Linked DNA regions of Spiractinospora alimapuensis. Each later gene encodes a partner of the first gene's protein in a complex. Links are inferred from orthologs where the notes say so. Each region holds a gene or a part of one and is shown on either strand. Other genes may lie near its edges.

What was found.
Region 2: rpmG (region 1) and rplI share a complex: the UniProt entries of both Bacillus subtilis proteins name them as parts of the 50S ribosomal subunit. The link is inferred for Spiractinospora alimapuensis from one-to-one orthologs.

The regions. Positions count from the first base shown.
Region 1 is NZ_CP072467.1:4,192,773-4,204,830, forward strand. Bases 3,815-6,552 are described here. They hold rpmG (50S ribosomal protein L33), read left to right. Parts: upstream 3,815-4,970; coding sequence 4,971-5,135; downstream 5,136-6,552. Other genes in these bases: J4H86_RS19580 (ATP-binding protein), read left to right, coding at 3,815-4,489; J4H86_RS19600 (MaoC family dehydratase N-terminal domain-containing protein), read left to right, coding at 5,294-5,755; J4H86_RS19605 (MaoC/PaaZ C-terminal domain-containing protein), read left to right, coding at 5,758-6,213; J4H86_RS19610 (UDP-N-acetylmuramate dehydrogenase), read left to right, coding at 6,210-6,552. Outside these bases: J4H86_RS19575 (TIGR02680 family protein), read left to right, coding at 1-1,416; more of J4H86_RS19580, read left to right, coding at 2,369-3,814; more of J4H86_RS19610, read left to right, coding at 6,553-7,316; J4H86_RS19615 (TMEM165/GDT1 family protein), read left to right, coding at 7,821-8,414; J4H86_RS19620 (adenosine deaminase), read right to left, coding at 8,437-9,462; J4H86_RS19625 (pyridoxal phosphate-dependent aminotransferase), read right to left, coding at 9,664-10,884; preprotein translocase subunit SecE, read left to right, coding at 11,234-11,482; transcription termination/antitermination protein NusG, read left to right, coding at 11,612-12,058.
Region 2 is NZ_CP072467.1:3,585,303-3,597,531, reverse strand. What follows is about bases 5,644-8,552. They hold rplI (50S ribosomal protein L9), read right to left. Parts: upstream 7,369-8,552; coding sequence 6,919-7,368; downstream 5,644-6,918. Other genes in these bases: rpsF (30S ribosomal protein S6), read right to left, coding at 8,423-8,552; J4H86_RS16635 (single-stranded DNA-binding protein), read right to left, coding at 7,829-8,377; rpsR (30S ribosomal protein S18), read right to left, coding at 7,389-7,625; J4H86_RS16650 (peptidoglycan recognition protein family protein), read right to left, coding at 5,912-6,736. Outside these bases: J4H86_RS16675 (DNA polymerase III subunit gamma and tau), read left to right, coding at 376-2,610; J4H86_RS16670 (hypothetical protein), read left to right, coding at 2,996-3,220; J4H86_RS16665 (hypothetical protein), read left to right, coding at 3,409-3,573; J4H86_RS16660 (PH domain-containing protein), read left to right, coding at 3,620-4,141; dnaB (replicative DNA helicase), read right to left, coding at 4,253-5,599; more of rpsF, read right to left, coding at 8,553-8,713; J4H86_RS16625 (glycosyltransferase family 87 protein), read right to left, coding at 8,779-10,146; J4H86_RS16620 (transglycosylase domain-containing protein), read right to left, coding at 10,159-12,229. UniProt on the Bacillus subtilis protein: Binds to the 23S rRNA.

The DNA.
Region 1 (12,058 bases):
ATGATCCAGGTGCGGCGACAGATCGAGCTCACCGAGCGCGCGCGGTCCGCCCACCCCGACCAACTCGCCCAGGCACGCGAACAGGTCCGAGAACGCGGCGCCGAGGCCGGATCCCGCCTCCCCGAACTGGAGCGCACGGCGCAGCGGGCCCGGGACGAACGCGTCGCCGCCGAGGCCCGTCTGGCGATGGCCCGGGCCGAACAGGCCGAACAGGCACGACGGGTTCTCCGCGTCGGTCGGGGACTGCGTAAGGCGTTCGCGCGCCCGGACGCCGGCGTCGGACTCGACCGGCGCATGCTCACCGCGACCGGTCTGGACCGCATCGCCGGCGGCCTCCAGGCCGCGACCATCGACACCGGGGACGACGACTCCGCGGCCGACCTGGGACACCAGGTGCGCCAACTGGCGGCGTTCACGGCCGCGGTCGAGGCGGGACTCCCCGAGAGCGGCGACCCGGTCGACGACAGCGCCATCCTCCGCCGACACGACGAGCTCCAGCAACGCCTCGCCAAGGCCGGAGCGCACGCCCGCAGCCGACTCACCGAACGCAACAGCGTCAAGCGCGTCCTCGTCGAGGCCGGACGCGACGAGTGCGACATCATCGAGTACGCCGAACGGCTGGACGCCGACATCACCGAGGCTCAGGAGACGGCCTCCCTACGCGAGGAGGAGGCGTACGAACGCCACCTCCTCGGCGAGATGGCGGGGCACCTCGGTCAGCAGATCGAGGAGTCCAAGTCCCTCGTGGCGACCATGAACGCGCTGCTCGGTAGAGTCACCACCTCCCAGGGGCTGGGGGTGCGCCTGGACTGGACCATCGCCGCCGACGCCGACGAGGACATCCGCGCCGTCGTACCGCTCCTCGAACGCCCACCGGAGCAACGCACGCGCCTGGAGACCACCCGGCTGCGTGACGCCCTCCGTCGGTGCATCGAGGCCATCCGACGTCTGGACCCCGGATCCACCCAAGGGGCCCAGCTCCGCGCGGCCCTCGACTACCGCTCCTGGTTCGACTTCACGGTGTACGTGACCGACACCCGCAGCGGGGGAGAGGAACGTCGCCTCTCGCACCGCACCGGCCTGAGCCAGGGTGAGCAGCGCGTCGTCGCCTACCTCGTCCTCTTCGCCGCGGCGGCCGCGGAGTTCTCCGCGCTCGGCCGCCGCAGTGACCGAGCGCCACGCCTCATCCTGCTGGACGACGCGTTCGCCAAGGTCGACGAACCCACCCACGGCCGACTCCTGGGACTGCTCAGCGAGCTCGACCTCGACTTCGTGCTGACGTCCGAACGCCTGTGGGGGTGCTTCCCCAGTGTGCCCAGCCTCGAGATCTACGAGTGCCTACGGGACCCGGAGGTCCCGGGAATCTCGACCATGCGGTTCAGCTGGGACGGAACCCGTCGCAGCTTGCAGGACTGACACGGTGCCATCGCGCCCCGAGGCAGCCGTCCAGGAACCCGGCCCATCCGTGGCGGGCTCGGCGGCGTGCGCCCGTCCATCGGGCGCCGGCCGCCCACGAACGCTCGGCCGGGACGCCTGGCGGCCCGCTCCGGTCCCTGGCGCCACACCCGGCGGAGGAGGTTCCACCGGGTCGAGGGTGGTCACCGCACCGGCGGGCAGGAGTGGCGCTGTGGCGCGGCGCCACTCCGATAGCGGCGACGGCGCGGGTGCGCCGGCCCCCGCGGCCGAACCGTCGCTCGCCCCTCTCCCCGAGATATTTGGTCGAGGGCGCGCCGTCTCGGCCAACGGCCGCCCCACGCGGTTCGCCGGACCAGATCCCCGGTGGGAGCCTCGTGCGGTACCGCGGCCTTCCACCGGGCGCGTCCAGGCATCCGGGGGGATCGCCGGGAGGACCGGCGGGAGGCTGGGCGGCGCCGCGCCGAGGATCCACGGTGGGCCCGGCCCGCCACCGCGACGACGTCATGGGTCGTGGACGGTCGGTCACGCCGGCACCGCCGCCGAAGACTCCCTGGGACGGCGTGTGTGGCCGTCGACATGCCAGCCCCTCCGGTCATGTGCTCTCCTCAGCGACCGCCGGAACCGGTCACCGTGGGAGTGAGGGCTCCTGGGCGGGCACGGGTCGCCACGAACGGGGTGCCGTGGGCGATCCGATGCGACAGCGGCGACGCCGAGCGCGGTCCCGCGGTCGAAACAGCGTGGTTGAGCTGCGCGGACGACACCGGCGTCGGTAGGTCCCTCGACCCGGCCCCGCGGAGTCGCCGGGGATGGTCGACGCGCCCGCCGCTGGCGGGTACGTCGGATCTGGGGGAAGTGCCACCCGTTCGGGCTCTACGCGGCGGCGTGCCACTGGCCTACTCTGCTAGGACAATCGGAAAATCCCCCGGCGTCCAATTGGTCCGCCACCGGCGGGATGAACGGGCAAACGGCTGGTTTGGACGAGGTGATCACGGTGTCGACCGGAGTGGAGTTCACGGTGACGCCAACGGGCGGCGTTCCGCCGGCTCGGGAGCCTTCCGTTCTGGAGCGGCTGAGTCGGTCCCCACTCGACGCTGACACACTGCAGTGGGTGGTCGCCGCCCTCGATTCCGAGGACGCGCTCTCGGCCCGCGCGCGCGGCGAGACCGTGCCCGTCCCCGCCGACGAGCCGATGGTCGAACCGGCCCCGGCGGCCGCGCAGTGCTTCCTGGGCCGCGTCGAGGTGCGTGGCTTCCGCGGGATCGGACGCTCCGCGGTCCTGGACCTGACGCCCGGGCCCGGGCTCACCGTCATCGTGGGCCGCAACGGCTCGGGGAAGTCGAGCTTCGCCGAGGCGATCGAGGCCGCTCTCACCGGCCGCAACCGGCGTTGGGACGCCATGCCCGCGGCGTGGCGGGACGGATGGCGCAACCTGCACGTCGACGAGCAGACCGAGGTCGCGGTGGACGTGCACACCGCCGGTGTCGCGGCGCCGCTGCGCATCGCCCGCTGGTGGACCGGGGAGAGCGTCCGTTCGGCGAGGGCCGAAGTACGCCACGCGGGGGGTGAGACCGCGCCCGTCAGCAGCCTGGGCTGGGTGGGCGCGCTGGGGCGCTACCGACCCTTCCTCTCCTACGACGAGCTGGGACGCGCCGTCACCGGCCGGGCGGCGGAGCTGTACGACACGCTGACGGAGCTGCTCGGCCTCACCGACCTCGCGGAGGCGGAGAGGCGCCTGGCGAAGTTCTGTGACCGACTCAGCAAGCAGGAGAGCAGGCCGCGCCGTGAGCGCGACTACCTGCTGGAACGCCTCAACGCGTGTGCCGACCCGCGAGCACGCCGCGCGGCCGCGATGCTCCGGTCCGACTCCGTCTCCCTGGACCGACTCGCCTCGCTCGCCGCCGACGACGGCCCCGCCGACCCCAACCAACAGCGTGTACTGCGTCGCCTGCGACGCCTTTCCGTCCCCGAGCGGTCGCTGATGAGCGACGTCACCAGCGAGCTTCGGGGCGCGTCCATGGAGCTGGAGATGACCGCCGACAGCAAGGCGGCCCAGGCGCGCGGCCTGGCGGACCTGCTCCGGTCGGCCATCGACCACGCCGAGCGGCACACCGGAGTCCCCGAGTGCCCCGTCTGTGACTCGGGGATCCCGCTCGACGGGGAGTGGATGAGCCGCGCCCGCGCGGAGATCGCTCGGCTCCAACCCACCGCCGAGGCGGCCTCCTCCGCCCACGAACGCGCCGACAACGCGCGCGACCAGGCGCGTTTCCTCATCGCGCCCCGGCCGTCCTGGCTGCCCGAGCACACCGAACTCGGCCAACTGTGGGACCAGTGGAGTGCTGGCAGCCAGCTCACCGATCTCGGTGAACTCGCGCGGCACATCGACGACCTCGGACCACGGCTGCGCTCCGCCGCCGTCGCGGCGCGCAAATCCGCGACCTCCGAACTGGAGAACCCGGAGAGCGGGTGGCGCGAGGCCTCCGAACAGCTCGCCGCCTGGGTCGAGGACGCGCGCGCCGCGATGGAGTGTCGTGAGGTCCTGGGACCCGCCACGCGCGCGCTGGAGTGGCTGACCACCGCCGCTCGGGAGATTCGTGACGAACGTCTCCGTCCGCTCTCCGTGCACACCGAACACGTCTGGCAGAACCTGCGCCAGGAACGCCGGATCGACATGGAGGCGCTGCGCCTCGTGGGCCGTGGAGCCGGGCGCCGTGTCGCGGTCGACGTCCGCGTGGACGCGGTCCCCTCCAGCGGGGACGACGGCGGCAACGCGCCCGGGCTGCTCAGCCAGGGAGAACTACAGGCGCTGGCGCTGTCGATCTGTCTCCCGCGGACCCTGCTCGCCGGAAACCCGTTCGGTTTCCTGGTGTTGGACGACCCCGTGCAGGCGATGGACACCGAAACGGTCGAGGGGCTGGCCGGAGTCCTCGCCGAGGTCGGGCAGTACCGCCAGGTGGTGGTCTTCACACACGACACGCGGCTTCCCGACGCCCTGACCCGTGCGTCGCTGCCCGCCACCATTCGCGGCATCCACCGGGATTCGGTGTCCAACGTTGAGGTCGACTCTTCCCCGTAGTGCCCTTGTGTGGGCCTGACCAGCGGCGGTCCGCCCACCTGACATGGCGGGGGAGGCCGCTCCGGCTCCCACGCGGGATTCGATTTGGCACAGGGTGGACCAACGCCGTATAGTCATCAGCGCCAGCAGGGCGCGGGCACGCGTTCGGAGTCTGGCAGCCGGCCCCTTTAGCTCAGTCGGCAGAGCGTCTCCATGGTAAGGAGAAGGTCTACGGTTCGATTCCGTAAAGGGGCTCCACCACCGGATAGCATTGATTCCGCCGAGTCTCCGGCGGAACCGCGGCGAAGAATGCGTTCGCCGCCCGGTGAGGGTTCCAGTACCATAGGGAACTGGTTCGCCCGGCGGGGTAGCTCAGTTGGTAGAGCAAACGGCTCATAATCGTTGTGTCGTCGGTTCAAGTCCGGCCCCCGCTACGACCTGCGAGGCAGTGGATGCTATTCCGCGGGTTTGTCCGTAGTCTTCAAGCTGAAAGGCACTCCACGTGGCTGCCACAGACGTGAGGCCGAAGATCACCCTGGCCTGCCAGGAGTGCAAGCACCGCAACTACATCACGCGCAAGAACCGGCGGAACAACCCCGACCGTCTCTCGCTCAAGAAGTACTGCCCGAACTGCCGGAACCACTCCGAGCACCGGGAAACCCGCTAGACCGCGGCCTTCTTGGGTCAACGAGGCGCACCGCGTGGTGTGACCAAGCGACTGTCAGCCCAGTGAGATACCAATCTCGCTGGGCCGCTTCTATGCGTTGTGCCGGGTCGGGTTTCATGGGTACCCGAGACACGACCTATGCGTGAGGGAGGTCCACGGTGGGGATGAACCGCGACTGCCTGGGACGGCAGTACGCGCCGACGGAGCCCTACGTGGTGACCCGGCGGAAGATCGTCGAGTTCGCCGACGCGATCGGTGACACCAATCCCATCTACCGGGATGTCACCGCCGCGACCGCGGCCGGGCACAAGGACGTCGTGGCACCCCCGACGTTCCCGATCGTCCTCGGGGCCGAGGGGTTGGACATGGTGACCGCCGACGACGAGCTCGGCCTGGACTTCACCGCCGTGGTCCACGGTTCACAGGCGTTCTCCTACACGCGCCCCGTCGCCACCGGGGACGTGTTGAACAGCGTCACCACCATCGCCGAGATCAAGGCGTTGGGCGCCACCGAGATGATCACCCTGGACACCACGGTCACCGACGAGGACGGCGCGCACGTGGTCACCGCGAGCAGCATGCTCGTGGTCCGAGGTGACGCCGGCGAGAAGGGGCAGTGACGATGGGGACCGAGTCTGTGACATCGAACGCGACGCCCGCGGTGCGTTACGCCGACGTCGAGGTCGGCACGGAGCTTCCGCCCCAGGACTTCGTCCTGCGCCGTGGTGACCTCGTGCGCTACGCCGGCGCCTCCGGAGACTTCAACCCCATTCACTGGAGCGAACGTGTCGCCACCGGCGTGGGCCTGCCCAACGTCATCGCGCACGGAATGCTCACCATGGGAGTGGCCGGACGCGTCGTCACCGACTGGACGGGCGACCCTGGCTCCGTCACCTCCTACGAGGTGCGCTTCGCGCAGCCCGTCGTGGTACCGGACGACGACGAGGGCACCACCGTCTCCATCTCGGGGAAGGTCACCGAGAAGAGAGACGGCAACGAGGTCGTGGTCGCGTTGACGGCCACCGTCGAGGGGCGCAAGGTCCTCACCCGGTCCAGCGCGGTCGTGCGACTCCCATGAGCGACGCCACCCGCCCCGACGACGCCACCGCGAACATCCGCCGGGAGGCGACCGCGAACGTGCCGCTCGCGGAGCACACGACACTACGCCTGGGCGGCCCGGCGCGTCGGTTCGTCACCGCGCGGGACACCGAATCGCTGATCGCGGCGGTGCGCGCGGCGGAGGCGTCCGAGGACCCGTTGCTGGTCCTGGGTGGAGGCAGCAATCTCGTCGTGAGCGATTCCGGTTTCCCCGGGACCGTCGTCAGCGTCGCCTCCACCGGGATCGCCGTCCGGGAGGACGGCGACCGCACGCGGGTCCGTGTCGCCGCGGGTGAGGAGTGGGACCCCTTCGTCCGCTGGTGTGTCACGGAGGGGCTCAGCGGAGTCGAGTCACTGTCCGGCATCCCCGGACGCGTCGGAGCGACCCCGATCCAGAACGTGGGTGCCTACGGCCAGGAGGTCAGCGAGACCCTCGTCGAAGTCGTCGCCTATGACCGCGACACCGGCGAGCGGAGGACCCTGACCAACGCGGAGTGCGGATTCGCCTATCGGGACAGTGTCTTCAAGCGGTCCGGGCGGTTCGTGGTGTGCGAGGTCGTGTTCTCCCTGCGACGTTCCCCCCTGTCCCAGCCGATCGCCTACGCCGAGCTCGCACGAGCCCTGGACGTCGAGGTGGGCGCCCAGGCCGACCTCGGCAAGGTGCGCGAGTCGGTGCTGCGCCTGCGCCGCGGCAAGGGCATGGTCATCGACCCCGACGACCCCGACAGCCACAGCGCCGGATCGTTCTTCACCAACCCGATCCTCTCCGCGGACGCGTTCGCCGCGCTGCGCGCCACCGTCCAGCGGACGCTCGGCCCCGATGTGGCCCCACCCGCCTTCCCACTCGAGGACGGCCGTGTGAAGACCTCCGCGGCGTGGCTCATCGACCGCGCCGGATTCGCCAAGGGCCACGCGCTGGGCCCAGCCCGCATCTCCACGAAGCACACGCTGGCCCTCACCAATCCGGGCGCGGCGACCACGGCGGATCTCCTCGCGCTCGCGCGTCACGTGCGCGACGGCGTCGCCGAACGGTTCGGGGTGACCCTCGTGCCGGAACCGGTACTGGTCAACACCCAGTTTTAGGGCCTCTCCGCTCCTCCTTCCTCCTGGAGCGTCGCCTTCGATTCGCGTCACCCCGGCTCGGACCATCCCCGGTGGGAGGGGTCGCCGCGGCGTCGTCGGACTGACTCCGTCGAGGCCACCGGCCGCTCCCTCCTCCCCCTCCCTCCACGCCCATCGTCCACCACGGCGCCGGCAGCCGCTTCGTCGCCGTGCCACGGGGACCAAACAACCATTCCGTATATCCGGATTCGGCCCACGCGTCGAATTGTTGTCGGTGCGCCTAACTTTCGACTTTGCCCCGTGTCTGGAATGGCTTCGCTCTGGCAATTAATTGCGATATCGAATTTTCTTGGTAGTGTCATTTCTGGCGAAGGGGAGTAGTCCTCAAACCGAATGGTCGACATACTGGAGCGCCCGACCGCGCTCCCGGCCATCGGGCCTCCCAGGCGGACGAGACCTTCGAACCGATGCGGTGGACACGGCCTTCCCGTGGCCACACGCACCGCGAGTCGAAGGGGTGTGCACATGGGAATGCTGGCCGCGTTCGGCCTCAGCGCCGGAGCGATTTTCGTGGCGGAAATGGGCGACAAGACCCAGTTGGTCGCTCTTTCTCTGGCCTCGCGCTATCGCGCGTTCACCGTGCTGTTGGGAATCACCATCGCCACCCTCGTCGTGCACGCGTTGAGTGTGCTCATCGCCGAGGTTCTCGGTTGGGCCATTCCGCTGGACTGGGCGACACTGGTGGCGGGACTGGCGTTCATCGGCTTCGGCGCCTGGAGCCTCCGTGGGGACGACCTGACCGAGGCCGACGAGCGTCGAGCCTCGAGCCGCAAACTCCGCTCCGGCCTGCTGACCGTCATCGCGGTCTTCTTCGTGGCCGAACTGGGTGACAAGACCATGCTCGCCACCATCGCGGTCGGTACCCAGGCCCACTGGCTGCCGGTCTGGATCGGTTCCACCGTCGGCATGGTGCTCGCCGACGCACTGGCCGTGGGCCTCGGCGCGTTGCTGGCGAAGTCGATCCCCGAGCGCGCCATCCGCGTCGGCTCGGCCGTGGTGTTCTTCCTGGCCGGCACCATCATGGCCGCGCAGGGCCTGCGCCTGGTCCTCGGTTCCTAGCGCCGCTTGGCGGTGGCCCTCGCTACTCGATCGGGTCGGCCAGCCAGGAGTCGATGTCGCCGAGCATCCGCTTACGCCGCGACTCCGGCATCGCCGAGCCCCGGACCGACATGCGGGCCAACTCCGCCAGCTCGGAGTCGGTGAACCCGAAGGACTCGCGCGCGATGTGGTACTGCTCCGCGAGCCGCGGGCCGAACAACAGCGGGTCGTCGGAGCCGAGCGCGATCGGTGCCCCCCGGTCGAACAACCGACGCAGCGGTACCTCCGCCACGTCGCGCACCACGCCCAGACTGGCGTTGGAGCTGGGGCACACCTCCAACGTGACCTCCTGTGTCGCGATCCGCTCCACCAGGTAGGGATCCTCGATCGCCCGCACACCGTGCCCCACCCGGTTGGCCTCCAGCTCGTCCAGGCACTCCCGGACACTGCGCGGACCACCCAACTCGCCGCCGTGCGGGACCGACAGCAGGCCGGCGCGCCGCGCGATCCGGAACGCGCCCTCGAACTCCCGCGCGCGTCCGCGTCGTTCGTCGTTGCTCAGGCCGAAACCGACGACGCCGTGGTCGACGTACTTCGCGGCGAGCCGGGCGAGGGTCTTGGCGTCCAGCGGGTGTCGGGTGCGGTTGGCCGCCACGACCACGCCGATTCCCAGCCCCGTGTCGCGTTCGGCCGCGCGGACACAGTCGAGAACCAACTCGAGGGTCGACGTGAGCCCGTCGAACCGCGTCGCGTACCCACTCGGGTCGACCTGGATCTCCAGCCACTGGGCCCCGGCGGCGACCTCGTCCTCGGCGGCCTCGCGGACCAGCCGGTACACGTCCTCTGGTCGCTGCAGTACCGATCGGGCGATGTCGTAGAGACGTTGGAACCGGAACCATCCGCGCTCGTCGGTGGCCCGCAACCGTGGCGGCCATTCCTCGACGAGGGCGTGGGGCAGGTGCACTCCGCGTTCCTGGGCAAGCTCGACCAGCGTGCCGTGGCGCATGGAACCGGTGAAATGCAGATGCAGATGTGCCTTGGGGAGCAGTTCGATGGGTCGCTGGCGCATGGCTACTAGCGTGCCGTATTTATCGCGTTACAGCGGACCACTCGCGGGAACGACCGCGGAACGCGCCGCGGCCTGCCCGGCTGGTGCCGGGCAGGGCCACAACGCCGGCGGGTGCGCCACGTGACATGTCCGATCGCTGGACCGCCACACGACCCAGCGGTCGAACGTCGACAGGGCGACGCACCACGACCACGATGCTTGTCAGACCGCCTCATTGAGCAGCTTGGCGACGCGGTCGACACCCTCGACGAGGTCGGCATCCCCCAGCGCGTAGGACAGACGGAAGTACCCGGGGGTACCGAACGCCTCGCCCGGAACCAGCGCGACCTCGGCCTCGTCCAGGATCAATCCGGCGAGCTCGGCCGACGTCGAGGGACGGCGTCCGCGGATCTCCTTGCCCAGCAGACCCTTGACCGAGGGGTAGGCGTAGAACGCGCCCTTCGGCTCCGGGCACACGACGCCGGGAATCTCGTTGAGCATGCGCACCATGGTCGAGCGGCGCCGGTCGAAGGCCTGCCGCATCTCCGCCACCGCGGCGAGGTCACCGGAGACCGCGGCCAGCGCGGCGACCTGGGAGACGTTGGCCACATTCGACGTGGCGTGCGACTGGAGGTTGCTGGCCGCCTTGATCACGTCCTTGGGGCCGATGGTCCACCCCACGCGCCAGCCGGTCATGGCGTAGGTCTTCGCGACACCGTTGACCACGAGGGTCCGGTCGGCGAGTTCGGGCACCAGGACCGGCATCGAGGTGAACTCGGCGTCCCCGTACACCAGGTGCTCGTAGATCTCGTCGGTGAGCACCCAGAGACCGTACTCCAGCGCCCAGCGGCCGATCTCCTCCACCCGCGCGCGGGGGTACACCGCTCCGGTGGGGTTGGACGGGGAGACGAACAGCAGAACCTTGGTCCGCTCGGTTCTCGCGGCCTCCAGCTGGTCGACCGAGGCGAGGTAGCCCGTCGACTCGTCGGTGGTCACGTAGACGGGCACGCCACCCGCGAGCTTGATGGACTCCGGGTAGGTGGTCCAGTACGGCGCGATGACGATGACCTCGTCACCCGGGTCGAGCAGCGTGGCGAAGGACTCGTAGATCGCCTGCTTACCGCCGTTGGTGATCAGGATCTGGGCCGGGTCCACCCGCAGACCGGAGTCCCGCAGCGTCTTCGCCGCGATGGCCTCCTTCAGCTCGGGAAGGCCCCCAGCCGGGGTGTAGCGGTGGAACCGCGGCTCCCGACACGCCTGGACCGCGGCCTCGACGATGTACTCCGGCGTGGGAAAGTCCGGCTCCCCGGCGCCGAAACCGATCACCGGGCGCCCCTCGGCCTTGAGAGCCTTGGCCTTGCTGTCGACCGCGAGCGTCGCGGACTCCGAGATAGCACTGATGCGCGCCGAGACGCGCCTTGCGGGATGTTCGTGCTCAGTCATAGCTCATATGCAACCACGTGTGGCCAAACCGATTGCCGTGGACCGCCTTCCCGCCACGAGCGTCCGGAACACGGTTTGGCCTGCGGTGGGAGCAGGCCCTACACTCGACTCGGCGTCAATCGGTCGCCGTCGACTGTGTAATGCGGGTGCGTTCCACCGTCGAAGGCGGCTATGGTTGGGGTGAAGCGCCGAAGGGCAGTGGCTCAATTGGTAGAGCACCGGTCTCCAAAACCGGCGGTTGGGGGTTCGAGTCCCTCCTGCCCTGCAAGGTCAGTCCGAGACACGGACCGAGCCCCGTGCCCGCCGTGGCGGGTGGGTACATCGCTCGTCAATCGTTAGGGACTTTTCTGTGGCACAGACCCAGGGCGAAGCCGGTGCCAAGCCGGAGGGTGAGCGCAAGCGCGCCAACCCGGTTTTGTTCACCAAGCAGGTTGTGGCTGAGCTGCGCAAGGTGCGCTGGCCAACGCGCCGTGAGCTCATCACCTACACCATCGTCGTTCTGGTGTTCGTCCTCGTCATGATCGGCCTTGTCGTGGGGCTCGACTTTGTTTTCGGTGAAGCCGTGCTGCGCCTCTACGGGGGCGGCACCACGAGCTGACCGGCGGACGCGGCCGCGTTCCCGATGGACATCGTCGGGCCGCACCGTGCCGTAAGCTGACCGTAACGGCTGTTTCGGTCCTCGCGACCGGACGCCCCGGACGCGTACACGACGAGAGAAAGAGCTGCCTTGTCCGAGTCTCCAGTGACGTCCGACGGTTTCCCCGGCGACGAGCCGGAAACCGAGGTTGCGTCCTCCGCCGCCGACTCTGCCGACGCCGCGGGAACGGAAGAGACCGAGGACTCCCAGCCTGAGCCGTCGCCGTCCGCGGACGATCACGACGAGCCGACCACCGACGACTCCGAGTCCGACGCTCCCGAGGACGCGCCGGACGAGTCCGAGGAGTCGGACACCGAGGCCGCCGAGAGCGAGCCCGAGGTCCCCGCCCTCGACCCAGCGGAGGAGTTCCGCATGGGTCTGCGCATGCTCCCCGGTGACTGGTACGTCGTGCACACCTATGCCGGCTACGAGAACCGCGTCAAGGCGAACATCGAGAGCCGCACCCAGTCACTGAACATGGAGGAGTACATCTTCCAGTGTGAGGTGCCCACCCAGGAAGTCACCGAGGTCAAGAGC
Region 2 (12,229 bases), 610 kb from region 1 along the record:
GAACGGGGCGCCCTCGGGCGGCCAGGCTCCCGCCCCACCAACGACGAGAGGCCCGACCGGTGTCCGGTCGGGCCTCTCGTGTGCCCTGCTGGGCGGGTGCGGAGGATAAGGGATTCGAACCCTTGAGGGGTTGCCCCCAACACGCTTTCCAAGCGTGCGCCCTAGGCCACTAGGCGAATCCTCCGCGAGACAGCCTACATGGGAATGGCCGGTGCTCCGTACCTGATTCCATCCACTCCCCCACAGAGGCTAGACTCAGGGGCAGACCCCTCGTGCGGCGTCACCTTATGAACCTCCCCAGGGCCGGAAGGCAGCAAGGATAAGTAAGCTCTGGCGGGTGCGCGAGGGGTCCCTTTGTCTCCGAGGGAGCCATCCGTGAGCGTCGCTCTTTACCGCAAGTACCGGCCTGGCAGCTTCGGTGAGGTGCGCGGGCAGGAGCATGTGACCGAGCCCCTGCGCCAGGCCCTGCGAACCGGTCGCATCAACCATGCCTACCTGTTCAGTGGTCCCCGCGGCTGCGGCAAGACCACGAGCGCGCGCATCCTCGCCCGCTCGTTGAACTGTGCCGAGGGACCGACCCCCGATCCGTGTGGCACCTGCGACTCCTGCGTCGCCCTCGCCCCCGACGGGGCGGGCAGCGTGGACGTCATCGAGATCGACGCCGCCTCCCACGGCGGCGTGGACGACGCCCGAGAGCTGCGGGAGCGCGCCTTCTTCGCGCCGGTGAGCTCGCGGTACAAGGTGTACATCGTCGACGAGGCGCACATGGTGACACGGGAGGGTTTCAACGCCCTCCTCAAACTCGTCGAGGAACCGCCGCCGCACCTCAAGTTCATCTTCGCCACGACCGAGCCGGACAAGGTGATCAGCACCATCCGCTCGCGGACCCACCACTACCCCTTCCGCCTCATCGCGCCCAGCACGCTGCGCCAGTTGATGGAGGAGATCCTGGCGTCGGAGGGCATCGCCTACGACGCCGCGGCGCTTCCCCTCGTCGTACGCGCGGGGGCCGGATCCGCGCGTGACTCACTGTCCGTCCTCGACCAACTGCTGGCCGGGTCCGACGAGCGGGGGATCACCCGGGACGGGGCGGTCGGTCTGCTCGGCTACACCGACTCGACCCTGCTGGCGGAGATGGTGCAGGCACTCGGGGCGCAGGACGGCGCGGCGGTGTTCGAACTCATCGACAGGATCGTCGAGGCGGGCAACGACCCACGTCGCTTCGCCGCCGACCTGCTGGAACGGATCAGGGACCTGCTCGTCCTCACCGCCGTTCCCGACGCCCTGGACAAGGGGCTCATCAACGTCTCGCCCGACGCCACCGAGCAGATGGAGCGGCAGGCCCGGAGCATCGGCCACTCGGCGCTCACCCACGCGGCGAGCACCCTCAGCGAGGGACTGACCCAGATGCGCGGGGCCACGGCACCGCGCCTCCAGCTCGAACTCATCTGCGCCCGGATCCTCTATCCGGCGACCGTCGGGGTGGCACAGCCCGCGACGGCGGCGCCCCCCGTCGCCGCGTCTGGGCCGTCGACGACCCAGGCGCCAACGGCCGCCCAGCCACCGCAGGCCACGCCGCGACCCGCGCCGACCCAGCAGCCGCAACCCCAGCGGTCGACGGCCCAGCCACCACCCGCACGACCGGCCCAGGCGCGACCGCCCGAGACCCAGCAGGATCCGCCTCAGCAGGCACCGGAACCGCAGGGGAACGCACCGAACCCGGGTCCCGCCTCCACACCTCCGGACGACGTCGGCACGGCCGCGGCAGGGTCAGACGCGCCCCCGGAACGTCCTGAGACGGCGAGCCCCGCCGTGTCGGCGGCTTCGCCGAGCGCGCCCGCCGCTCCCAGTCCTGGCGGCCCTGGTGGGAGCTCTGCCTCGGGCGATCCGACCACCCAGTCGGTCCTGAACGCGTGGCCCCGTGTCATGGAGGCGGTCAAGACGCGTCGGCGCTTCACCTGGATGATTCTCGCCGGCGAGGGGGTCGGCGTCGTCGCGGTGGACGGCAAGACCCTGCGTATCGGCTTCCCTCGCGCCAACGACGCCAAGGGTTTCAGCCGCTCGGGCAGCGACCAGATCCTCCAGGCCGCCTTGAACGACGTGCTGGGCGTCGAGCTGCACGTCGTCGCCGTGGAGGGTGAGGCGAGTCCCGCGCCGACGGGCCAGCAGGACGCTGGGCCGCCCCCGGCCGCCTCGCCGATGGGCGCGGACAACGCGCCGAGCACGCCCGTGACCGATCCCGGTCACCCGCCCGCCGCACGAACGAACGGCCCAGCGCCGACCCCGCCACCCCCAGTGGACGACGACCAGCCGCCTCCGCCGAGCGAACCAATGCCGTCGGGAGACGACGGAGGCGACGAACCGTCGGCCGGCCCCCCAAGCGGTGGGAATGCGGCCAGCTCCTTTACCGGCCGCCCCGTGACCACCTCCGGCAACGGCGGGGGGCGATCCGGCAACGGTGGGCCACCCTCCGGCGCCGCCCGTGCGCCCCAGCGGCCGTCGGCGGCCGACACCGCTTCCGCGACGACGGAGCCCGTCTCCCTCATTCAGAACGAGTTGGGCGGGCGACTGGTCGAAGAAATCGATCATCGACAGGAGTCCTCGTCCTGAACTCGCCCATAAAGGGCGATTAACCGTCGATTAGTTTTCGACAAACCGGACGAATGCCCAGCCTTTACCGTCGCGTCCTCCCAGGTCGACGACACTCTGGGCTGTGCGGTGTTCGAATATTCCGGGACCAGCGAATAGGCTTGGCATGTCACGTCGCCGCCTTCTCGCGAATACTCCACTTCTCGCGTGCGACGACCCGACCAACCCACGATTTCCGGTAGCCCAACCAGGAAGGATTGCCGCGACTCCCCGCGAATTCGTCAGAACGCTCATCCATACGTACCCACCCGGGCACCCCGGTCGGACGTCCGGGGTCATGGGTTGACCACGGTCTTGGTGATCGAATTTTGCCCAACCGGAATGTCTCAGTCCCCTGAGGAGTGCCATGCCCGACGCGAACGAGTCTGACGCGGACGCCTACGCCGCCATCGTGGAACGACTGCGTGGCGAGTTCGCGGATTCCCACCCGGAGTCAATCGTCACTCGGTGCGTCGATGCCGCTCGACAGGGAGCCAAGCAGGTCACAGGCGGCGAGGCCCCCGATCTCGTCGAGCGAATCGCCCGACAACACCTGCGTGTTCTCGACCTGGCCCACAGTCAGAGCCAGTAATCCCGACTGGCCCCCGACGCATCGGGGTACATCCCTAGAATGAGTGAACATCGGGGGCGTGACGGGAACCACAGAGCGGGTGACCTCCACTGTCATGCTGTTTCGGCGTGTTGTGCTTTACTGCCATCGCCCCTGGTGTAAGAATCAGCATGGGTTAGTGGGTCGATTGCTCGTTTCGGGAGTCTGCTGTGGCGAAGTTGAAGAAGTGGCTGGGCTTTGCCGCCATCGCGTTTGTCGCCTTCTACCTCCTCACGCAGCCTGAATCCGCGGCGGGGGTCATCCAGACCGGCATTGGCGGACTCATGTCCGCTGCCGACTCCCTCTCTCGATTCGTGAACGCGTTGGCCGTCTAGGCCCGGACTGTTCCCCACAACCGGATACAAGGTTGGTTAGGGCACCATGAAGCTCGTAACACCCGGCGATGCCGCTCCTGCCTCTGTCAATCGCTACCTACTCCCCCACGAACACCAGGTCATCACGATCCGCCGTCACCCCGCGGTCCTCATGGGCCCGGTGGCGCTGGTGTTGGGCACGCTGATCCTCGCCGGGATCCTCAGCAACACCCTGGCCAGCACCTCCGCCGCGCTCGCCGCGGTCTGGTGGCTCTGGCTCCTGGTCCTCGTGTGGTTCGTGTGGCGCATCGCGGAGTGGTCGGTCGAGTACTTCGTGATCACCTCGGCCCGTCTCCTGTTCACCACGGGCCTGATCACCCGTCAGGTGAACATGATGCCGCTGGGCAAGGTCACCGACATGCGGTTCGAACGGTCCCTGCTGGGCCGCCTCATCGGCTACGGCGAGTTCATCATGGAGTCGGCCGGTCAGGACCAGGCCCTGAGCAAGATCACCTTCGTGCCGTATCCGGAACAGCTCTACCTCGAGGTCGTCGGACTGATCTTCCCCAGCAAGGACGGTGGAGACTGACCGCTCCACGCGGCCACCCCGATTCGGTAGGACGTACGAAAGGACCGGCGGGACTCGGACCGAGTCCCGCCGGTCCTTTCGTGTCAGCCTGGATGTCTCTTGGTCGCCGTGTCACCCAGGCGCCATGTCGACAAACCGGCTGTAGTGTCCCTGGAAGGCCACCGTGACCGTCGCCGTCGGACCGTTACGGTGCTTCGCCACGATCAGGTCGGCCTCGCCCGCCCGTGGGGACTCCTTCTCGTAGGCGTCCTCGCGGTGCAGGAGGACGACCATGTCGGCGTCCTGCTCGATCGCTCCCGACTCCCGGAGGTCACTGAGCTGGGGCTTCTTGTCCGTACGCTGCTCCGGCCCGCGGTTTAGCTGGGAGAGGGCGATGACGGGCACCCCGAGTTCCTTCGCCAGCAGCTTCAGTGACCGCGACATCTCCGACACCTCCTGCTGCCGGCTCTCCACCCGACCGCCGGAGTTCATGAGCTGTAGGTAGTCGAGGATGATGAGCTTCAGGTCGTGCTGCTGTTTCAGCCGCCGGCACTTGGCGCGGATCTCCATCATGGACAGGTTGGGTGAGTCGTCGATGAAGAGCGGGGCCCCGGCGACCTCTCCCATCCGGCGGGCGAGCCGCGCCCAGTCGTCGTCGGTCATCATGCCCGACCGCATGGTGTGCAGCGGGACCCGTGCCTCGGCGGAGAGCAACCGCATGACGATCTCGTTGCGGCCCATCTCCAGGCTGAAGATCACCGAGGTGAGGTTGTTGTGGATACTCGCGGCCCGCCCGAAGTCGAGCGCCAATGTCGACTTGCCGACCGCCGGGCGCGCGGCGATGATGACCATCTGCCCCGGCTGGAGCCCGTTGGCCAACGCGTCGAAGTCGGTGAAGCCGGTGGGCACCCCCACCATGCCACCGTCATGGCTGGAGATCGCCTCGATCTCGTCCAACGCTCCCGGCATCACCTCGGCCAGGGGCTGGTAGTCCTCGGTGGTGCGCTTGTCGGCCACCCGCATGACTTCGGCCTGCGCCATGTCGACCAGTTGGTCGGCGTCGCCGTCGCCGCTGTAGCCCAACTGGGCGATGCGAGTCCCCACCTCCACGAGGCGGCGGAGCACCGCCCGCTCACCCACGATGCGGGCGTAGTACCCGGCGTTCGCGGCGGTCGGAACGGCGTCGGTCAGCGTGTGCAGATAGGGGGCACCCCCCACGCGGGTGATCTCGCCGCGTTTGGTGAGTTCGGCGTTGACCGAGATCGCGTCGACGGGCTCGCCACGCGAGAAGAGGTCGACGACGGTGTCGAAGACCAGTTGGTGGGACGGCTGATAGAAGTCGCCCGAGCGCACGATCTCCACGACCTGGGAGATCGCTTCCTTGGAGAGGAGCATCCCGCCGAGCACACACTGCTCGGCCATGATGTCGTGCGGTGGCGTCCGGTCATATCCGCTGTCCTGCTGCGGATACTCGCTCACCCTGTCCCCCTGCGTCGATGCCACGTGTTCGCGGACCTACGCCCGCGAATTGGTTCCCCGAGGACTCAGTGTGCGCCCTGCGAAGACACCGCGCAAAGCGGACCTGTGGACAGACCTGGGGACAACTTGTGTATGACTGGCCAACTTCTGCGGATAGCTTGTGCACAACACCTGTGGATAACCACGACCCCGGCACGCAAAAGGCCGTCTGACCTGCACAAACATGCCTCGCGGATGGTGTGAGAAATATTCTTCGCGAAATACTTTTCCACAGGCTGTCCACAGGGCGCGCCGAGGTCGTCGCAACGAGATCTATCCCGCGTCGCGCTCTCCGTCGCCCAGCACCGGTCCGTGGTAGTACCGCTCGACCCGCTCGTTCCGAGGCAGCGGCGGGTAGGACGGCCGGAACTCCTGCGGAATCTCGGCGTAGTCCATCATCTCCAGGCGGGCGGCCATCTGGGACTGCCGTTCCCGGACCGCGCCGCGCAACTCGTCCAGTCGGGCGTACAGCTTGTCGCCCGGGCACTCGGTGGAGTTGTAGTCCCGGTGCCCGACGATCGCCTTCCGCGGATCCAGCCCGTACACCGTGCACAGCCAGGCGAGGGTCTCGGTCAGCGCCCCCATGAGCAGCGCCGGCGGCTCCGCGGAACCGTAGCTGCCCTCGTTCTCGATCCCGATCGTGTGGGAGTTGTGGTCAGCGGTGTGTGCGCCGACCACGTGACGCTTGTCCCGAATGTTGGGCAGTGAGCCCCAGCGCCCCTCCATGACGTGTCCGCCACGGCTGATGGTCAGGTGCTGGCCGGCGTCGACCCAGCCGTTGTTGTCCATGTGCCAGTTCTGGATACCGCGGGACAGCGAGAAGGCGCGCTCCCGGGAGGTGTCCGACTGGTTCTCCGTCGCCGTGTGGTGCACGACGATGTGGTCCGGCGGAGTGTCCAGGACCTGTGGAGTCTGCGTGGGCTTGCGCGCCTCCCACTCCGACCGGGTGTAGACGCGTGGCTCGTTGGCCGCCAGGGCACCCGGCGCGGTCAGGACCTGGCCCGCGCCCCCCAGCATCACCCCTCCGGCCAGAACGGCCGCTCCCCGCATGACCGCACGCCTGCTCGGATCCTGACCGCGTACATCGCGACTCACCATCGACCCATCCCTCCGCCATGCTCAACTCAACGCACCAGTATGCCTGTCGGTTGCCAGTTGACCACGGAACGAAGTTGGGCGTGTCCTGAAAAATACGATTGGCTCCCGCATGCGCAGCACACGGGAGCCAATCGTCCTCGCTGAGCGTCGGCGGACTCTCCGTCGAGAGCCGACCGAGGCGACTACTTCGCGGCCAGGACCTGGACCTGGATCGAGGCGCTCACCTCGGGGTGCAGGCGCACCCGCACCCGGTGGTCGCCCGTGGCCTTGATCGGGTTCTGGATCTCGATCCGACGCTTGTCCAGCGCCGGCCCCCCAGAGTTCGTCACGGCCTCGGCGATGTCCCCGCCGACGACGGAACCGAACAGGCGGCCACTGTCGCCCGCGCGCCGGCGCAGCGTGACCCGAAGGTTCGCCAACTGCGACGCGATCTGCTCGGCCTCGTCCAGGTTCCGGATCTCACGGGCCTGACGACCACGACGCATCGCGTCGACCTGTCGCTGCCCGCCCCGGGTCCACTTCACGGCGTAGCCCCGTGGCAACAGGTAGTTTCGCCCGTACCCGTCGCGCACCTCGACAACATCGCCGGGGGCGCCGAGGCCACTGACCTCCTGCGTCAAGATCAGCTTCACGATTGAACCTCCGATCCCCTCTAGCGTGCGGTGCTGGTGTACGGAAGCAGCGCCATCTCGCGGGCACTCTTGATCGCTGTCGCGACGTCCCGCTGGTGCTGCATGCAGTTACCGGTGACCCGTCGGGCACGAATCTTGCCGCGGTCGGAAATGAACTTCCGCAGCAACGTCGTGTCCTTGTAGTCAACGTAGGTGGTCTTTTCCTGACAGAACAGGCAAACCTTCTTCTTGGGCTTGCGCGCTGCCGGCTTAGCCATCGTGGTGCTCCAATTCACATAGAGCCCCGGAAAGTCCGGGGATGGTGTGGGCAGATACTCGGCTCGTGCCGCGATCGCCCGCCAACGGTGGAGGCAGCCGAGTGAGCCTCGCCGCTGGTGCCTCTGGTGGACCTCCAGAGACGCGAGGGCCGGATCGCGGCGATCCGCTGACGACCGTCGCCGGTCGTCAGCACGTCTTCACGTCAGAACGGTGGCTCGTCGCCGAACCCGCCGCTCTGCGCCCAGGGGTCGTCCGCGGGCGGGCCAGCGTTGCCCTGGGGTGGGCCACCAAAGCCCCCCTGCTGCTGGCCACCGCCGCCGCCGAAGCCGCCGCCCTGCTGGCCACCACCCTGTTGGCCACCGAAGCCTCCACCGCCCCCTCCGGGGCGGGACGTCTTGGTCACCTTGGCGGTGGCGTTGCGCAGTGCCGGGCCGACCTCGTCGACCTCGACCTCGTACACGGTGCGCTTCTCACCCTGCTGGGTCTCGTAGCTGCGCTGCCGCAACCGTCCCTGCACGATGACGCGCATACCCCGCTGCAGGGTCTCGGCGACGTTCTCCGCCGCCTGACGCCACACGTTGCAGGTCAGGAACAGCGCCTCGCCGTCCTTCCACTCACCCGACTGGCGGTCGTAGAAGCGCGGCGTCGACGCCACCCGGAACCGCGCCACCGCGGCCCCGTTCGGCGTGAAACGCAACTCGGGGTTGTCGACGAGGTTGCCGACAAGAGTGATCTGGGTGTCGCCTGCCATTAGCTAACTCCGGTCCGTCGGTCGGATACGCGAACGAGCGCGGACTCAGTGCACCTCGGGCCGCAGCACCTTGGTGCGCAGCACGACCTCGGCCAGGCGAAGCTGACGGTCCAGCTCCTTGACCGTGGCGGGCGTGGCGGTCAGGTCGATCACCGCGTAGAGCCCTTCGGAGTTCTTCTCGATGTCGTAGGAAAGCCGACGCTTGCCCCAGACATCGACCTTCTCCACGGAGCCGCCCTCGTCGCGCACGCGCGCGAGGAACTGCTCGAGCGACGGCGAAACGGTGCGCTCGTCGAGGCTCGGGTCGAGGATGACCATCATTTCGTAGCGACGCATCAGTGCGTGCACCTCCTCTGGACTGTCACGGCCATGGCCTTTCCATGGCAGGAGGGTCTATTCAGCTAGTCCGCACGCAGGCTACCAGCGACTGTCGGGTGCGATGGTCGGCGCAGGCACCCCGCGCAGACCACGGCACACGCCAGGATGAGTCCGCAGAACCGCCCAAGTGTGAGGACAGCGTATCCACCGAGGGTGACAGTCGTGGCGGCAACGTCGGAATCGCGTGTGACGTGGTCGAGATAGGGCCAGATCCCCAGCGCGTAGCCGAGCTCCGCCATCTGCCACAAACCGATGGCCGCGACGACCATCCACGTCCGCAGGTTGCGGGGCCAGGCGAGCGCGGCCAGCGGAAGGAGCCAGAGCACGAACTGCGGCGACCACACCTTGTTGGTGAGAATGAAGGCCGCGACCGTGAGGAACACCAGCGCCGCCAACGGGGGCCGGTTCCGGGCGAACAGGGCGAGGGCACCGACCGCCACGCAGCCCACCAGGAAGCCGAGGGTGCCGACGGTGTTGAGCGTCTCACCACCGCGCGCCCAGCCGACCCCGGCCTGGCCGAGCACGTAGTAGATCGTCCCCCAGTCCGCTCCCCGCTCTCCGCTGTAGACGAAGAACGTCGCCCACCCGGTGGGGCTGGCGAGCAGAACCGGAAGGTTGACCACCGCCCACGCCACCACGGCGGCTCCCGTGCAGCGGGCGACGTCGCGCAGCGTCGCCCCGCCGTCCCGATCCCGCCACCAGTCCCGCAATCCCAGCACCAGCAGCGGCCCGAGGAAGAAGACGGGGTAGAACTTGGCGGCGACCGCCAGTCCCAACAGGGCGCCGGCGAGCCACGGGCGGTCGCGCTGCCAGAGGAAGAGTGCCCCCGTGGCCAGGGCGATCGCCAGGAAGTCCCAGTTGATGAAGGCGTTGAGCACCGTCGCCGGAACCAACGCCACCCCCGCGCCCGCCAGCAACGCCACGCTCGGGTCGAACCGTGCCGCACCGCCCCTGAGGTCGCGGCCCGCCATGGCCCCCACCATCACGACGGTCGCCACCAGGCACACCGTGAGCGCCACCACTGTGAGGTCGAAGTAGACGCCCCCGGCGAGCCGGTCGTCGGGGATCCAGGAGACCGCGCCGGCCGCCAGTTGCATCCACGCACCGGTCAGTACCGGGTACTCCACCGGCTGGTCCACGTAGACCAGCGTTCCTTCGGCCAGTCCGTCCCGGAAGAACAGGGGATGGATGTCGGTGTAGCAGCCGTAGGTGAACTGCACGCCGCCCCGCCAGCCGGCGATCCGACAGGGCAGGTTCGCGGCGTAGGCCGCGGCTCCGCCGAGCAGGCCGAGCAGCACCAGTCCGACCCACGGCGGACGGCCGGCCCCGGGAACGACGACGGGGGACCGCCGGCGATCCCTACGGACGCCGGTGGTCCCCCGGTCGCGCACTGCTACCTCCGCCTAGGGCGCGTTGGTCTCTCGGTTGCCCTGGCTACCCACGTTGCCGGGCCAGCCCTGGCCAGGCGGATCCTCGTCATCGTCACCATTGCCCGGTGGCGGGAAGGTGGGATCGGGGGACTCAGTCGGCTCTCCGGGACCGTCGTCGTCGCAACGCCAGTCCATCGGGTCCTCACAGGGATCCGTGGACGGAGTCTCCGACGGTGTTTCGCTGGGTTCTTCCGTCTCCTCGGGAGTCTCGGTCTCCTCCGGCGATTCCGACGGCTCCGGCGTGGGCAGGTAGCTGTCCTCGGAGCCGATCCACGCGGGCTCGGGGAAGTCCTGGACCTCCTCGCCCTCCATGGCGGTCTCCATGAAGTCCTTCCAGATCGCGGCCGGGACGGTGCTTCCGTAGAGGCTGTCCAGGCCGGGGATCTGAACCGGCTCGTTGTCGCTGCGGTGAATCCCGACCGCGGCGGCGAGCTGCGGCGTGTAGCCCCCGAACCACGCCGACGCCGCGTCGTTGGAGGTACCCGTCTTGCCCGCCACGGGACGGCCGTCGCTGAGCGCCGCGCTCTCGGCACCACCGTCCTCGACCACCTGGCGCATGGCGTAGGTCGCGTCCGCCGCGGCATCGGGGCTCATGGCCTCGGATCCGCCCTCGAGTTCCTCCGCGTCGAGGGGTTCGAGGACGTCCCCCTCGGCGTTACGCACCTCGGTGATCATGTGCTGGGGAAAGTGGACGCCCTGGTTGGCGAAGGTCGCGTAGAAAGCCGCCTGGTCCCGCGCCGTCACGGAGTACGTACCCAGGGCGATGTTCGGGCCCAGCTCCGCCGATTCAAGGCTCTCCTCCGGCAGCCCGAGGCTGCCGGCCATGTCCCGCACGCTCTGTGGCCCCACCTCGATGGCGAGCTGCACGAAGCTCGTGTTGACGGAGTGGGCGGTGGACTCCACCAGGTCGACCGTGCCCCAGGAGCGGTTGGCGTTGTTCTGGATGGGGTCGCCGACGCCCTCGAAGGTCTGTGGCGAGTCCCCGTCGAAGGTGCTGCGCAGCCCGATGCCGTTCTGCAGGCCCGCCGCGAGCACGGCGGGCTTGATCGAGGACCCCGCCTGTCCCCACTGCAGCATGGAGTTGTCGGTGTCCTCGAAGACGTTCTCGCCGCCGTAGAAGCCGCGGATCTCGCCTGTACTGGGGTCGATGGCGGCGAGACCGAAGTTGGTCTCCTCGGGTGTGCCCTCCGGCCGGTTCTCCGCCACCGCCTCCTCGGCGGCCGCCATGAGTTCCTCGTCGATGCTGGTCGAGACCACGTACCCACCGCGGTTGACCTGCTCCTCGGTGACGTCGTAGCGCTCGGTGAGCTCCCGACGGGCGGCCTCGATGACGTAGCCGTTGTAGCCGTCGTGGGTGTCGCCGGCGTCCCGGGGAACGATCTCGGGGAACTCCAGCGCGTCGGCCTCGGCCTGGGGCATCCCCAGCTCGGGGTTCGTGTCGTGGACCTCCGGGATGCCACTGACGACGTGGTCCCACCGCTCGACGAGGATCTCCCACATGGGGTCGTCGGGGTTGGCGTTCTCGAAGTTTCCGGGCTGCTGGATGATCGCCCCGATGAACGCGCCCTCGGCGTCGTCCAGGTCCTCGACGTTCTTGTCGAAGTAGGCCTGGGCCGCGGCTTGGACGCCGTAGGCGTTGCGGCCGAAGTAGATGGTGTTCAGGTACTGCGTGAGGATCTCCTCTCGGCTGAGAGTCTGATCCACCTTCAAGGAGATCAGGATCTCCTTGATCTTCCGCATGTAGGAGCGTTCCTGGGAGAGCCCGTCGTAGTAGTTCCGGGCCATCTGCTGGGTGATGCCGGAACCACCGCCCTCGGCACCGAGGGAGAGGACCGCTCGGGCGGTACCCGTGGGCGAGATCGCGGGCTCGTCGAAGAACGCCCGCTGCTCCGCGGAGAGGACCCCGTTGACGACGCTGTCGGGGATCTGGTCGTAAGTGATGGGCACCCGGTTCATCTCACCGAAGGTGCCGACCTCGTCCTCATTCGCGAAGCGGATCACCGTCGCCTGCTGCGACGCGTCGGCCTGCGCCTCGATGTCCTCG